DNA from 2 places in the Vreelandella vilamensis genome. Region 1 is predicted to be linked to the other one. Evidence: predicted binding sites of a transcription regulator. Region 1 holds the regulator's gene; the other holds the start of a gene.
The links. The regulator PhoB, encoded in region 1, activates phosphate uptake and scavenging genes when phosphate is short. The targets are predictions, from matches to a motif close to TGTCATANNNNTGTCANA.
Positions count from the first base shown of each region.

Region 1 (7,590 bases):
GTGAAGTGGCGCTGTGCCTAGACGGTACGCCCTGGGTGGTGGCGCGCACGGTGGCGCCGCTGGCGCAATGTCGTGGTCAGCGTCTGGAGCAGCTGGGGGAGCGCTCGCTGGGAAGCTGGCTGTTTCAGCAGCCGGACCTAAAGCGCGGCCCGCTTGAGGTCACCTCTCAGCCGCCGCGTTTCGCCGCCGTTGACAGCTGCTGGGGGCGGCGGTCGCGGTTTCAGCACGCTGGGTTGTCATTGCTGGTGCAGGAGTACTTTTTAACCGCCATGGCGGATGCGTTGGCGCTGCCTTCGCGCTAGGCTAGCCGCTTTTGCGTTTTCTTGAGACGAGGTAAGCATGGACCGTTCCCTACTGCGGCCGATTGGTTGGGCTCGCGTGCCCGATTTTCTTCACCTTACCCGGTTAGACCGGCCGATTGGCACCTGGCTTTTGATGTGGCCGACACTCTGGGCGCTGTGGATTGCAGCACAAGGCGTGCCGGGGCGCGATGTGCTGGTGATTTTTGTTGCCGGGGTTTACGCCATGCGCGCGGCAGGATGTGTGGTCAACGACTATGCTGATCGTCACTTCGACGGGCACGTCAAACGCACTCAAGATCGCCCGCTGGCCAATGGGCGCATTAGCGAGCGTGAGGCACAGCTATTGTTTGTGGGGCTGGTGGCGGTTGCGTTTGTGCTGGTGCTGTTTACCAATTTGTTCACCATTATACTTTCCCTGGGCGGGCTGATATTGGCGTTTATCTACCCGTTTATGAAGCGTTATACCCACTTCCCGCAAGTGTTTTTGGGGGCAGCGTTCTCCTGGGCGATCCCCATGGCGTGCGGCGCGGTGCTGGGGTACGTGCCGCTGGAGGGCTGGCTGCTGTTTTTTGCCAACGTGCTGTGGACGGTGGCTTACGACACCGAATACGCCATGGTGGATCGCGACGACGATCTTAAAATCGGCATTAAATCCACCGCCGTGCTGTTTGGCCGCGCAGATCGTTTGATCATCGGCCTGCTGCAGCTCGCGACCCTTTTGCTGCTTGCGGCGGTGGGTTGGCGCTTGGCGCTAGGAGGCTTTTTCTGGCTAGGGCTCGCCGCCATGGCGGCGACTTTCGTGCACCAGCAAGCGCTGATTCGTCACCGCGAACGGTCGCGCTGCTTTCAAGCGTTTTTGAATAACCACTGGTCGGGATTGGTCGTTTTCGCCGGAATCGCCTTGAGCTTGTGGCCCAGTGCGGGGTAAAACCCTAGGTGTCATGTAATTGTCATCAAGTCATGGTGTGATCGTCATCGAAATGTCGTGTTGATCTTTTCCGTTTAAGCACCGTGAGGCTTGTAATGACCGCCAAGACCGTTTTGATCGTCGATGATGAGGCGCCGATTCGCGAAATGATCGCGGTAGCCCTGGAAATGGCTGACTATCGCGTACTTGAAGCGGATAATGCCCAGGATGCTCACGCGATGGTGGTGGATCACCAGCCCGATCTTTTGCTGCTTGATTGGATGATGCCGGGCACTAGCGGTATTGAGCTCGCCAGGCGCTTAAAGCGTGAAAAAACCACCGCTGAGTTGCCGATTATCATGCTTACCGCCAAAGGCGAGGAGAACAATAAAATCCAGGGCTTGGAAGCCGGCGCCGACGATTACATCACCAAGCCGTTTTCCCCGCGCGAACTGGTGGCTCGGCTCAAGGCCGTGCTGCGACGCACCACACCGCGCGGCGTGGAAGACCCCATTGAAATTGAAGGGTTACTGCTGGACCCTGCTAGCCATCGCGTCAGTTCTTATGGCAAATCGGTCGATATGGGGCCCACCGAGTATCGGTTATTGCAGTTTTTTATGACCCATCAAGAGCGCGCTTACACGCGTGGCCAGTTACTTGATCAAGTCTGGGGCGGCAATGTCTATGTCGAAGAGCGTACCGTGGATGTGCATATTCGAAGGCTGCGTAAAGCGCTGGGTGAGCATAACCGGCTCATTCAAACGGTACGCGGCACAGGCTACCGCTTCTCCGCGCGAGGGTAGGCGTGCGCCTTTGGAGCCGTGAAATTTGGCGTCTAGTGTGGCTCTCGGCGGTAGGTGCCACACTGGGGGCGTTCTTGGGTGTGCCAGGGCTTGGTTTGGCCGTTGGCTTGGGGGGGTGTCTGGGGTATCACCTTTACCAGCTGCGCGCGCTTCACCGCTGGCTTATCCGCTCCCCCCACGATGAACCGCCGGCTGCCCCTGGGATTTGGGGCGAGCTTTTTGACCGTCTCTACCGCTACCAAAAAAGCCAACGCCTCACGCAAAACCGCCTACGCGCCACGCTTGCCAGGATTCAAGAGTCCTCAGAAGCCATGCGCGATAGCGTGGTGATGCTCGACCGGCATGGGGATTTGGAGTGGTGGAACAGCGCCGCGGCTAAGATGTTAGGGCTGAAAATCAAACATGATCGCGGCCAGCACATTACCAATTTTTTGCGCGACCCGCGCTTTGTCCGCTACTTCAATTCCCGCGATTACAGCGAGCCGCTAACGCTCACGTCCCCCATCGATGAGCGGCGCATTCTGCAGTATCAAATTACCTTATACGGCGACGACGAGCGCTTGGTGATGGCCCGCGACATTACCCGGTTGCATCGCTTAGAGCAGATGCGCCGCGACTTCGTGGCCAATGTCTCCCATGAGCTGCGCACGCCGCTGACGGTCATTTCCGGCTACTTAGAAACCTATGGCGACTTAGCGGAACAGCTGCCGCCGCGGTTGGGCCGCGGTATTGAGCAGATGCAGGCGCAGACCACGCGGATGCAGAACTTGGTCAACGACCTGTTGCTGCTCTCGCGCCTGGAGATTGATCAGGGCGGTGAGGACCACCAGCCAATCGATGTCGCGGCGTTATTGAAAGGCGTGCGCGAAGACGCACTGGCGTTGTCAAAAGGTCGGCAAACCCTTGAGATCGACATAGCGAGCGACGCCAAGCTTATCGGCAGCGAGCAAGAGTTACGCAGCGCGATTTCCAACCTGGCATTTAATGCCGTGCGCTATACCCCCCCGGATAGCCACATCACGCTGCGCTGGCAAATGGAGGGGGACGGCGGCTGCATCGACGTGGAAGATGATGGTGAAGGGATTGACCCGGTGCATCTTCCCCGCCTCACCGAGCGCTTTTATCGCGTGGATAAAGGGCGTAGCACTGCGACTGGCGGCACGGGTCTCGGGCTTGCGATCGTCAAGCACGTGCTACTGCGCCACGACGCCACGCTTTCAATTGACTCCCACCCTGGGGAAGGCGCCCTGTTTCGCTGCGTGTTCCCCAAAGAGCGGCTTGCCTGCTAATCCCGAAACGACGTTTTAACGCACGATAGCCCCGCCTGTCATGGCTTCTGTGCGGTAGTGGGCGTCCCACATCAACACGGCACCAGCCACTGCGCCGGGAAGTAAAAACAGGTTCGCCAGGGGTATCCAGGTAATCAACGTAACCAGCCCGCCGTAGCTTACGCTATGCCACCAGCGGCCAGAGAGGCGCCGGCGCATCTCGGCAAAACTCACCTTGTTGTTATCCATGGGGTAATCCAAGTAGGTAATGGCGGCCACCCAGGCGGAAAAGAGCGCCCACAAAAGCGGGGCGAAAAGGTTCAAGCCCGGAATCCAGCTGATGACAAACAGTAAAATAGCGCGCGGCAAAATATACCCGAGCTTAATCAGTTCACGTCCTAAGGCATCCATCGCGGTTTTCGCTAGACCGCGGTCGTCGAGCGGCTCGCGCCCGGTGGCGGCGACTTCCACCTTAGCGGCAAGAAAGCCGTAAAACGGTGCGGCAATCAAGTTCGTCACCACGGTGAAGGTAAAAAACACCACGGCAACCAAGCATAAGAAAAATAGCGGCCAAATCAGCCAGGCAAGCCAATCCAACCAGCTGGGCACCAAGCTCATCCAATAGCCAAGCCACCCTTCAAAGCGTTGCCACACCACGCTGAGTAGCGTCGCGTAGACGAGAAAATTGACCACAATGGGTAAAAAAATATAGCGCCGCATGCCGGGGCGGTAAACCCAGCAGGTTCCCTGAGCGATGGCGGTGAAGGCGTTCAGCATAGAAGGTGTATTCCTGGCAAAAAAACGGGCCGCAAAGCGGCCCATAAGATACGGGATATGACCATAATGGCAATAGCGTAACGCGTCCGCGATGTGTCTCTTCGCTTTTTCGGGTTATCTGCCCTGCTGCATTTGCTGTTCAAGCGTTTCCGGGTTGCTGTGACGAATATCGAGTCCTTTGACCAAATACACGACGTGCTCAGCGAGGTTGTCAGCGTGGTCGCCCACCCGCTCTAATGCCCGCAACACCCACATCACGCTGAGTACCGCGGAAATGGAGCGGGCATCCTCGGCCATGAACGTGATGAGCGAGCGCATCGCACTGCCGTACTCGTCATCCACTAGTTCGTCCTCTCGCACGACTTCTAACGCCAGGTCGGTATCAAAGCGTGCAAACGAGGTCAGCGCATCACGTAGCATCTTGCGCACGTGCTCGCTGATGTGGCGCACCTCCACCAAACCGCGTACGGCCGCGCCACTTTCGCTTAAGGTAATGGCGTTGCGCGCGATCTTGCTCGCTTCATCGCCAATACGTTCAAGATCAGACGAGGCGCGGATGACGGCGACGACCAGGCGGAGGTCAGAGGCGGCGGGCTGGCGGCGCGCCAGCACGCGGGTACACTCGTCGTCAATTTGCAGCTGCAAATCGTTAACCTCGCGGTCGCTGTCGCGGACCTTGATGGCAAGCTTGGTATCGCCTTCCAGCAGAGAAGTAACGGCATCGCTTACCTGCTTTTCCACCAGGCCGCCCATGGCCATGAGGTGGGTTTTGAGCTCTTCCAGCTCTTGGTTGAACTGACGCGAGATATGTTGGCTGTGGCTGTCGCTGGTGATATCCATGGAACGCTCCTTATCGTGGTGATCGGGGGGTAGGGGGGTCATGCCATTCGGCCGGTAATGTAGTCTTCCGTTCGCTGTAAGTGCGGGTTGGTGAAGACTTGGTCTGTCGGGCCGTACTCAATGAGTTCACCGTCGTGTAAGAAGGCGGTGTAATCCGAGACGCGTGCGGCTTGCTGCATGTTGTGGGTGACAAGTATTAAGGTTAGCTGAGATTTCAAGTTGCGAATCAGCTCCTCGATTTTGAGCGTTGAAATCGGGTCAAGCGCTGAGGCTGGTTCATCGAGCAGCAAGATATCGGGCTGTACGGCGAGCGTGCGGGCGATCACCAGGCGCTGCTGCTGCCCGCCTGAAAGCTGCCAAGCGGATTTGTGTAAGCGATCCTTGACCTCATCCCAGAGCGCCGCCGAGGTAAGCGCCCACTCAACAATGTCATCGCGTTTACGCTTAGAGATGCGCTTTTGCAAGCGCAGCCCGAAGGCGACGTTTTCGTAAATCGACATGGGGAACGGGTTTGGCGTTTGAAACACCATGCCTATCCGCCGCCGCAGTTCCGATACATGCATGTTATCGGCATAAATATCCTCACCTTCAAAGGTGATACGGCCACTGTGGGTGGCGTTTTCGTTTAAATCGTGCAGTCGATTGATCGCCCGTAAGAGAGTCGACTTGCCACACCCAGAGGGGCCGATAAATGCCGTGACCCGGTGGCGTGGCACGTTAAGCGTTAACTCGCGCAACGCGGTTTTTCCCGCGTAAGCGAGGCTAAAGCGTTCAATACTGAGGCAGCTTTGCGCAGCGCTAAAGTGCGTCAGGTAAGCGGCATTCGAGACGTTTGGCGACGCTAACATGACTGCCCCCGTTGGTGGCGTAAATGATGACGCAACAATATGGCAGTTAGATTAAGCACTAACACAATGAAGACCAAAAGCAGGGCGATCGCGTAGACCAGCGGGATGGCGGCCTGGATATCCTCGCCGTGAAAGGCGGTATCAAACAGATGATAGCCCAGGTGCATAAACTTGCGTTCGACGTGCAAATAGGGGAATTCGCCATCCACCGGCATTTGTGGTGCCAGTTTTGCCACGCCCACGAGCATTAGCGGCGCCACTTCGCCCGCGGCGCGGGCGATGGCGAGTATGACCGCGGTGAGCATCGCCGGGGCTGCCATGGGCAATACCACCCGTGTGAGCATTTCAAGGCGGGTTGCACCGAGGGCGACGGCGCCTTCGCGCTGAGCATCGGGGATGCGCGCAAGCCCTTCCTCGGTGGCGACAATCACCACCGGCAAGGTCAAAAGCGCCAGCGTTAGCGATGCCCACAGAAGCCCCCCGGTGCCGAAGGTCGGCGACGGCAGCGAATCGCTAAAAAACCACTCGTCCAATGAGCTACCAAGGCCGTAAACAAAGACGCCCAAACCGAATACGCCATAAACAATGGACGGCACGCCCGCCAGGTTGCGCACACCAATGCGCACCAGCCGGGTAAGACGCCCCTGATGGGCGATTTCATTTAAGTAGATGGCCGCCAGCACGCCAAAGGGCATGACGATCAACGACATCACCATCACCATCAACACCGTGCCGAAAATAGCCGGCCAGACACCGCCGCCGGTATTCGCGGCACGCGGCCCTTCGCTTAAGAACTGCCACACGCCTGACGACCAGAAGCGTATTTTTTCCCACCACGCCATGGCGTTAGGGCGATAAGCGCGATGAATTTCATTAAGTGGCTGGCGCAGCGTCTCACCTCCGGCGCTTTTGAGGATCAGCGTTGCGTTGGGGCGCTCGGGGGGAGGCCGCGTTAGCGCTGTTTTAAGCGCTTGCCAGGCCGCTTCACCCTCAAGATGGCTCCCGGCGGATTCAACGGCGGTAAGGTAGCCGATAAAATCGCCCCAGGGGCTGCGCTCTAAACGCACCAGCGCGTGTGGCGTGCTGCGTTCGTCGATGTGGTTAATTTCCACCCAGCGCCAACGATGACTGTCCAAGTCGCGGTTAGCGGTGAAGTAGAGCCGCTCTTCGCCGTCGCGATGGGGCAGCGGTATTTCACGCACCGCCTCGCCGGCGATGACCTCGCCCGAGTCCAGCGTGACGCTTTCTAGCGTCGCCGGCCAAAAGTGGCCCAGGCCACGGGTGAGCAGGAGTGTCAGCAGCGCGGCGAGCATCAAAAGGGAAAGTGCCACGCTTGCGGCGCACAGCCAGGGCCATAGGCGGCTCATCCTCCACCTCCCATGCGGCTTAGGCGAATACGCAGCCGTAAACGCACCACTTCGGCCAGGGTATTGACCAAAAAGGTAAACAAAAACAGTACCAGCGCGGCGAAAATCAGCACATGGTAGGTGCTACTGCCGGGGGCGGCTTCCGGCATCTCAATGGCAATGGCGGCGGCGATAGAGCGCATGCCTTCAAACGGGCTGACGCTGAAAAGCGCGGTATTGCCGCTGGCCATCAGCACAATCATGGTTTCGCCAACGGCGCGGCCAGCGCCGATCATCACCGCGGAAAAAATCCCAGGGCCAGCCGCTGGCAGGGCGACCTTCCACAACGCCTGCCAGCGGGTGGCGCCGAGGGCTTGTGCGCCTTCCAGTAGCGAGGCGGGCACATCGGCAAGGGCGTCTTCCGCCAACGCATAAATGCTAGGAATCACGGCAAACCCCATGGCCATTCCCACAATCATGGCGTTACGCGTGGCGTAAT
Region 1 is NZ_JARWAN010000016.1:7,862-15,451, reverse strand. Features, by position in the region: gene QC823_RS10535 (chorismate--pyruvate lyase family protein) at 1-302, shown strand, start outside; gene ubiA (4-hydroxybenzoate octaprenyltransferase) at 340-1,230, shown strand; gene phoB (phosphate regulon transcriptional regulator PhoB) at 1,326-2,012, shown strand; gene phoR (phosphate regulon sensor histidine kinase PhoR) at 2,015-3,301, shown strand; gene cysZ (sulfate transporter CysZ) at 3,317-4,057, opposite strand; gene phoU (phosphate signaling complex protein PhoU) at 4,172-4,897, opposite strand; gene pstB (phosphate ABC transporter ATP-binding protein PstB) at 4,936-5,745, opposite strand; gene pstA (phosphate ABC transporter permease PstA) at 5,739-7,112, opposite strand; gene QC823_RS10495 (ABC transporter permease subunit) at 7,109-7,590, opposite strand, start outside.

Region 2 (7,590 bases), on a different contig from region 1:
CCTCCAATGTACGCCCGGAATCACGCGAAATACGCCAAGCGATAGAAAGCTTGCTATAACGCGGTGACAGAAAGGTAAGCATTGAATCAGGCCTTACGCCAATACCTGAAAGAGCATGATATTCACGAACTGAATTAAGCAGGGAACCAGGGAAGATTAGAGCATGACCATGTTAACTGCATCGTGCCCAACCAACAGAACCGTAGGGCGACTAATCCCCTTAAAAGCATTGTTTAGGCCAAGAGTTCACCTGAGTGGGCTCTTGGCTGTCAGACGCCCAGGCTGCTACCGAGCGGGAGACGAGGCCTTCACGGGTCGGCATTCCTTGCCATGACACTGGTGGTTGCTTTTGGCCAAGTTGTCGTGTCATGAGTCTGCCATAACACGAAAATAATAGCGCAAAAAAAGATTTACACTTTTGCGCAAGCAGGGGTCAGTCCGCTTGGCTATCGTGGTTGTTCAAAAGTACAGCTATCAGATCCGCGTAAGCCTGTTCAGACTTTTTTGCTTCCTTGTTTGCACCTTCAATAGCCCGATCAATGTCATTGTTCGCTTTTATCAGCTCTCTCTGGATTGTCTTTTCAATGTAAAGATGCCCCGAGTAATCGCCTTCCGGCAAGGCCTTGAGTGCTTCTCTCACTTCGTGGCGAAGACGCTCTGCCAATTTACGAGCCTGTTCTTCATCAAGGCGTTTCTTCCGAACCTTGTATACCGCTGATGCAAGCTTCTGGGCGGCTATCAGAATATCACTGGAATGCGCCATCGCTTGCGGCAAGCTGATAACGGCGTTGCTAGATGCATTGGTACGCATATATTTCCCCGTTTGCTTAAATCGCTCGGTTTGACGGAGTAATAATGCTCAGCAATTCCTTGTAAGCGCCCTGTGATTTTTCCGTTTCCTCATCAGCGCTTTCCACTGCCTTGTCGAGTTTTTTCAATGCTTTCAGTACATCCTTCTGGACATCTTCAAAACGGCGCATCTCCGGTGCCACCCGTTTTTCCAGGCGGGCCTCAAAGGCGTCATTGGCATCTTTTTGAAGCGCCCTTGCGGCCTTCTCAGCTTCATCTTCTTCAACACGGTTTTTTTCAAGCTTTTTTGCTGCCGAGGCCAGGGTTTTGGCCGCTTCCAGGATATCGTCCACTCGCGGGGTGATCTCTTCCAGGGACAATACGCGATACCCGTGATCGTCAACGGACGCCGAGTGACTGCCAGTGCCATCAACAGTGGCTTTAGATTCAATATGACTTTTTACGCTGGCATCAAGGCCAACGTCATGTTCATGCAAATCATTCATCAGAGTTTGCTCTCCCGTGTACATAAAGGGTTCTTACGGGCGTGTCTGACATCGCCCATTGTATATTAATCCTGCAATCAAACAGGTGGGTCAAAATACCTTCTGTTTCACGGCTATAGGCAGCCGTAGGATATATAAATGATTATCGTGTTAATATACCAGTTCGTAATATATGAAGTTTTTCGTTGGCATGAAGTCGCCGTCCTGTTCCAAGGGAGCGTTGATGATTAAGGTGGGATCCCACGTTCTCGTGGATCGCTCTCTGGAATCTGTCCATGGCGACATCATCATCGTCTGCCTGAAGTTTGAAAGTCAGGGAGGATATTCATGGCAGCCCACGCAGACATTTCCTTCGTTACGGTACGACGCCGATTTGATTTTCGTAGCATCGAAGTTGGACGCTGGGTAACGTCGGCTGAGCGCGATCGTGCCGCCGGTCGTTTTCTTCACGCACTGGAAGATTTAATGACGGTACTTCAGGGCCCAGAACACCTGGTGTCACTTCGTGGCACGCTGGGACTGCAATATGGCATCGGAGGCCGGCCGGGCGTGTCCGCGCATTATTTACCTGCAAGCCGGCAGTTAGCTCTGGCTAAAAATGCCGGTGCCGGAAGCCTGGCCCATGAAGTGGTCCCACGCGTTTGATCACTATATGAGTGCGAAAGCCTTTCGTCATGCTGCCCCTTTTCAGTTCGCCTCCAGTGCCTGGCTAGAAGGGGCGCTGCAAAAGCCCCACACGCTGAATCAGCAGCTGGCTGATTGCCTTAAAGCAGTCTTTCTCACAGATGATGGCACTGGACCCAGTAAGCTTTTTGAAGCATCACAGAAAGCCGACAACCAGTTAAAAGTGCTGTATTACGCCAGGCCTGAGGAGCTGTGTGCCCGGGCATTTGAAGCATTTGTTGAAGATTGCCAGCCCGGTAACCATTTTCTGGTAAATGGCACGATCCACTCCGATGAAGCTCACGCAGGTCTATATCCTCAGGGTTGGCAGCGTCAGCAAATTAGTGAGGCTTTCGAAAGTTATTTCTCAGCACTTGGAGAAGCTCTCTACCGGGAACAGGAAAAAACCAGATGAAGCCCTCTATTTATGCGCTGGTCGATTTCAATAACCAGGCGTCAACACATATAAGTGGGTAAAGAGACCTTGTCGGCTATCAACGAGTGCCCGCTCCCGCTCTCTTCATGTCAATGAAAGCACCGCCGAGTGGTGCCAAAAACGCCTACCTTAAACAGGTAACTTCACTTCAGGCACTGATAGGCTATTCAGTGGTCCGGATCGTGAAATATGCAGGGTCAAAATAGCGGCCATGATTGTCGCCTCTCTAAAGCCATTAGCTTTACTTTTCCACTGGAGGTTTTGGACCACTTTTTTTGCGGTCGCGATCTTTACGGCGTTGACGTGCCAGTGCATTACCATTAGCTAATTGAACTAAGAACTCAACTTCGGCTTCACTTAAAGGGTGGTATTTGCGTTGAGACATAGCGACCAACTCCTAAGGGTAAAACTCAACATTACCTTTCCCACATGACGCTTTAGTGAAAGAAAACTGATACCTGAATCCGTGATGGCGGCGCCGATACTTTCCCTATCAACGCCAGCGAGAATTTTTTGATCACCGATACCGCCTCAATCGACCGACACATGCCTGCTAGGGCCTACTTTTTTGCGTCGGTCAGCGTCGACGGCCTGTTTGGTCATGCATCTCCACTGGCCGGGTACGGTTATTCCGGTTAACGGTATCCGTTAGCCCGCTACTTGGCTATCGCTTTGGAAATACTCGTGGGTCGAATGCGTCTTGTCATGCTGGATGACCGCCTCTAGCGCTTTATTCAGGCGGGTCCACCAGCTTTCCCGCTCATATGCCGGTCGAGCAGCAGTTAACCATCGCGATCAGCGGTACGCTCCACCAGGCGCATCAAGCGCTTGACCACATACCGCGCTAATGGCGATGCCTTGTCGTCAACCGAGTAGCGCAAGGCTTAACAACGCAAAGGCGTAGCCCATGGCGGCACCGGCTAATACGTCGCTTACATAGTGCAGACCAAGCCCCACGCGGGAAATGGCAATCAGCAGCGCTAACGGCATCACCACTGGCAAAAGCCAAGGCGAATGAGCCGCGACCAACACGCTAAACATCACCGCGTGCATGGTATGGCCACTGGGAAAGCTGTAGCGGTCGCGGGCGGGTTCACTGCATTGGATGCCATGGCGATAGGTGATAAACGGGCGCTCACGGCATAGTCGTGTTTTCACCAAGCGGTAGGCAAAAACGGCGAGCAGCGCGGTGAGCGTGTATTGCATCAAACGCATGCCGCCTTCGGGCAGCAAAAATGGCTGGGCTAAAATCAGCGCCACCCATACCGGCCAATCACCGAGCCGGCTAGCGGCTTGCAGCGTGACCCGCCAGGGTCGATAGGCCGAGTAGCGCGTGATGCGTTGACAGAATTGCCATTCAAGCAAATCAAGACGATCAAATACGGCAAGAGGACGCGGGCGCATGATAAGTCTCCTGGGCTTGATGAAGATACGTAAGAAGTTGCCGGGCAATGCCCGACCAGTTTTGTTCCAGCGCGCGAAGACGCGCCAAGCGGCCGAAACGGGCGTAGTCGGCGGGACGTTGACACAGCGCTACCGCCGCTTGGCGAAAGCCTTCGCTATCACCCTGGAGAATGGTCAGGCCGTTGTGGCCACTTTGAATCAGCTCGGCGCTAGCGGCGTGTTGATACGCCACCACGGCTAAACCGCTGGCCATGGCTTCTGTCACCACGTTGCCCCAGGTTTCCGATAGCGAGGGAAAGAGAAAAAGATCGGCACTGGCATAGTGTCGGCTGAGTGCCTCGGGCGGCAGAAACCCGGTGAAGTGGGCATCGGGAAGCGCTTTTTGCAGCTGGGCACGCCCGGGGCCATCGCCGACGATGATTTGCGCCATATCCGGGCGTGCGCTGCGCATGGCATGGAAGGTTTCCTGGAGTAGCGCTAAGTTTTTTTCCGCGGCGAGGCGGCCAACGTAAAGCGCCACCGGCTGGTGGTCGTTCACGCCCCACCGATGGCGGAGGCTGGCGTCGCGCCGCTCAGGAGAGAACATATCACCATCGATGCCGCGTGCGAGCACGTGGACGTTACCAATACCGCTGCTGCGTAAGGTATCGGCTTGTGCCGGGGTGGGCACCAGCGTCAGCGCGCAACCGTTATGAAAGTAGCGTAGATAGCGCCTTGTGGTCGCGGCCAAAAAGCCAAGGCCATAACTGTGGCAGTAGTGATCAAAATTGGTATGCCAGCCTGCGACTAACGGGATGTGCAGTGCCAAAGCGGCTTGGCGTGCCGCCCACCCTAGCGGCCCTTGCGTGGCCAGGTAAATCACATCGGGACGCCGAGTGAGAAAAAAACGCCGCATTCGCGCCGGGGTGGTCAGGCCAATCTGCACGTCACGATAGCCTGGTAGCGGTAACCGCGAAACGTGGAGCTCTGTGTGGATGGCTCCTGTTTGTCCAACGGCGGTGTTTCGCGGCTTCGGGCGAATCAGATCAATCGTCACGCCTTGGCACGCCAGCTCATGGCTTAAGCGGCGCAGTGTATGCGCGACACCGTTGATCTCCGGTGCCCAGGTTTCACTGACAATACATAGCCGCATCGCGACGCCACCCTTATGTTTAACATGTGGCCATCTTGTCGAGCCGCGATGACATTGCCACGACAGCAATGTGAATAAGAGATGACAACTGATCGGGTGAGTTAAACTGATACGATGCCCAATATTTTCGTTGCTCCCTGTTAAAAGACCTCACCGGCACGCTACCGACAGCAACGGCGTTACCTTTTTGCCGCCGACTATTTTGACCGTTAAGCGCCATTTGAATGTTGTGACGGCTCACCGATGTGAGAAGCGTCACTAAGCTGTCACGGGACTGACCCGTGACTGTCATCTCGCATTGTCAAGATAAGGGCGTTTAAAGCCCATTCTTTGTAACAATGGTTAGGTGACACTATGCATACGCTTTCTCTGCCACGTACGCTGCTCAGCACTGCTGTGGTGAGCGCTTTTGCTCTTGCAACGCTTCATGCTCACGCTGACTTATCCAGCCGCTACAGCGACCACGACGGCGATTTGGTTGCCGATGTGCCCACCGATGAATCGCAGTGGCAAGACCCAGATACTCTCGTATTTGCCTACACGCCGGTTGAAGACCCCGCTGTTTATGCTGGCGTATGGTCTGACTTTCTGGAGCATCTGAGCACGGTAACCGGCAAAGAGGTGCAGTTCTTTCCCGTACAGTCCAACGCTGCGCAGTTGGAAGCGCTACGCGCGGGCCGTTTGCACGTAGCGGGGTTTAATACCGGTAGCACGCCAGTGGCCGTTAACTGCGGTGGCTTTCGTCCCTTTACCATGATGGCCGCTGAAGACGGTAGCTTTGGTTACGAAATGGAGATCATCACGTACCCGGGTAGCGGTATTGAATCCGTTGAAGACCTGCAGGGTCGTCAGTTGGCATTTACTGCTGAGACCTCTAACTCGGGCTTTCGCGCACCCTCTGCGCTGCTGCGCTCAGAGTACGGCATGGAAGCGGACGAAGACTTTGAAACGGCGTTTTCGGGCTCACACGATAATTCTATCTTAGGGGTAGTCAACAAAGACTACGAAGCCGCTGCCATCGCCAACTCTGTAGTTCACCGAATGTTGGCGCGTGACGTCGTGGGAGAAGAGGATTATGAGGTTATCTATACCTCCGATACTTTCCCCACCACTGCTTATGGCACAGCCCATAACCTGGCACCCGATCTAGCAGAGAGCATACAAAACGCCTTCTTTAGCTACGATTGGGAAGGCACAGCCCTTGAAGCAGAATTCGCTAACTCTGGTGAAGCACAGTTCATTCCAATCACCTATGAAGACAACTGGGCCGTTATTCGCGCCATCGCCAACGCTACCGGCGCGACGTACGACTGCGACTGATCACTTGGCCCTTTTTTATACAGCCGGGAGGGTGCCCCTTCCGGCTGTTACGTTATGCCTATGAGGTAACACCATGTTGACACTAAGCGGCGTGGATAAACGCTACCCGACGGGTGACCGTGCGCTGAGCAATATTGAATTAATGCTACCCAAAGGCCAGGTAATGGCGCTAATCGGGCCTTCCGGCGCGGGTAAAAGCACGCTAATTCGCTGCGTTAACCGGTTAGTTGAGCCTACCCAGGGCAGCATTCGTTTAGGTGACGACGAGCTGACCCGGCTGTCAGGCCGTAAGCTGCGCCAGGCGAGACGATCAATGGGCATGATCTTTCAGGAGTATGCCCTGGTCGACCGCCTAACGGTGATGGAAAACGTGCTTTCCGGGCACCTGGGCTACGTGGGGTTCTGGCGCAGTTTTCTTCGCCGCTATCCCCAGGCGGCGGTCACCGAGGCCTTTCGTCTGCTGGAAAGGGTCGGCTTGGAGCACGCTATTGATAAGCGCGCCGATGCGCTATCTGGCGGCCAGCGCCAGCGGGTGGGCATTGCTCGCGCGCTACTGCAAAGTCCCCAACTGCTATTGGTCGACGAGCCCACCGCCAGCCTCGACCCCAAAACCTCGCGCCAAATCATGCGCTTGATTCGTGAGCTATGCGCCGAGCGCGGGCTGGCCGCCATCATTAATATTCACGATGTGGCCCTGGCGAAGCAGTTCGCGGACCGTATCGTAGGCCTAAGTGCGGGAGAAATTGTGTTTGACGGCCATCCGGATGAGCTCAACCCCGAGACGCTGACGACCATTTATGGCGAAGAAGATTGGGAGACGACCCCCGAGCCTCAGGATGACGACAAAGAAACAGCGGCGCATACGCCACCGCTGCTTCAGGGGGTTGAGCGCATGACCGTGGGAGGTGCGTCGTGAAAAACCCGACGGAATATCTGGTTGAACAGCGCCAGCAGCAGGCACGCCAAGGCCACTGGCGGCGGTTGCCGCTGATTCACAGCCCACGGCTGCGCTGGGGGCTGGTGGTGGGCGGTGTGATCTATTTAGCGATGGCGCTGGCCTCCATCGAAGTGAACTGGGCACGCGTGGCGGAAGGAGCTGTTCGGGGTCTCAACTTCCTGGGAGCGTTTCTCCAGCCCGATTTTGTTAGCCGCCAAGGCGACATTATCGACGGCGTACTGGAAAGCCTGACCATGACGCTAACGTCGACCGTTCTTGGGGTGCTGCTGGCAATCCCCGTGGGCCTGGGGGCGGCGCGTAATATTGCCCCCCTGCCCGTTTATTTTTTATGTCGCGCCATCATCACCGTGTCGCGGACCTTTCAAGAAGTGATTATCGCCAT
Region 2 is NZ_JARWAN010000003.1:14,431-22,020, forward strand. Features, by position in the region: gene QC823_RS02325 (glutathione peroxidase) at 1-59, shown strand, start outside; gene QC823_RS02330 (hypothetical protein) at 434-811, opposite strand; gene QC823_RS02335 (hypothetical protein) at 828-1,295, opposite strand; gene QC823_RS02340 (hypothetical protein) at 1,623-1,940, shown strand; gene QC823_RS02345 (LPD1 domain-containing protein) at 1,948-2,373, shown strand; gene QC823_RS02350 (hypothetical protein) at 2,636-2,779, opposite strand; gene QC823_RS02355 (phosphatase PAP2 family protein) at 3,259-3,798, opposite strand; gene QC823_RS02360 (glycosyltransferase family 4 protein) at 3,770-4,930, opposite strand; gene phnD (phosphate/phosphite/phosphonate ABC transporter substrate-binding protein) at 5,285-6,250, shown strand; gene phnC (phosphonate ABC transporter ATP-binding protein) at 6,324-7,166, shown strand; gene phnE (phosphonate ABC transporter, permease protein PhnE) at 7,163-7,590, shown strand, end outside.
Region 2: phnD (phosphate/phosphite/phosphonate ABC transporter substrate-binding protein) is a predicted target of PhoB. The motif match lies at 5,184-5,201, and genes of this name have one in related genera.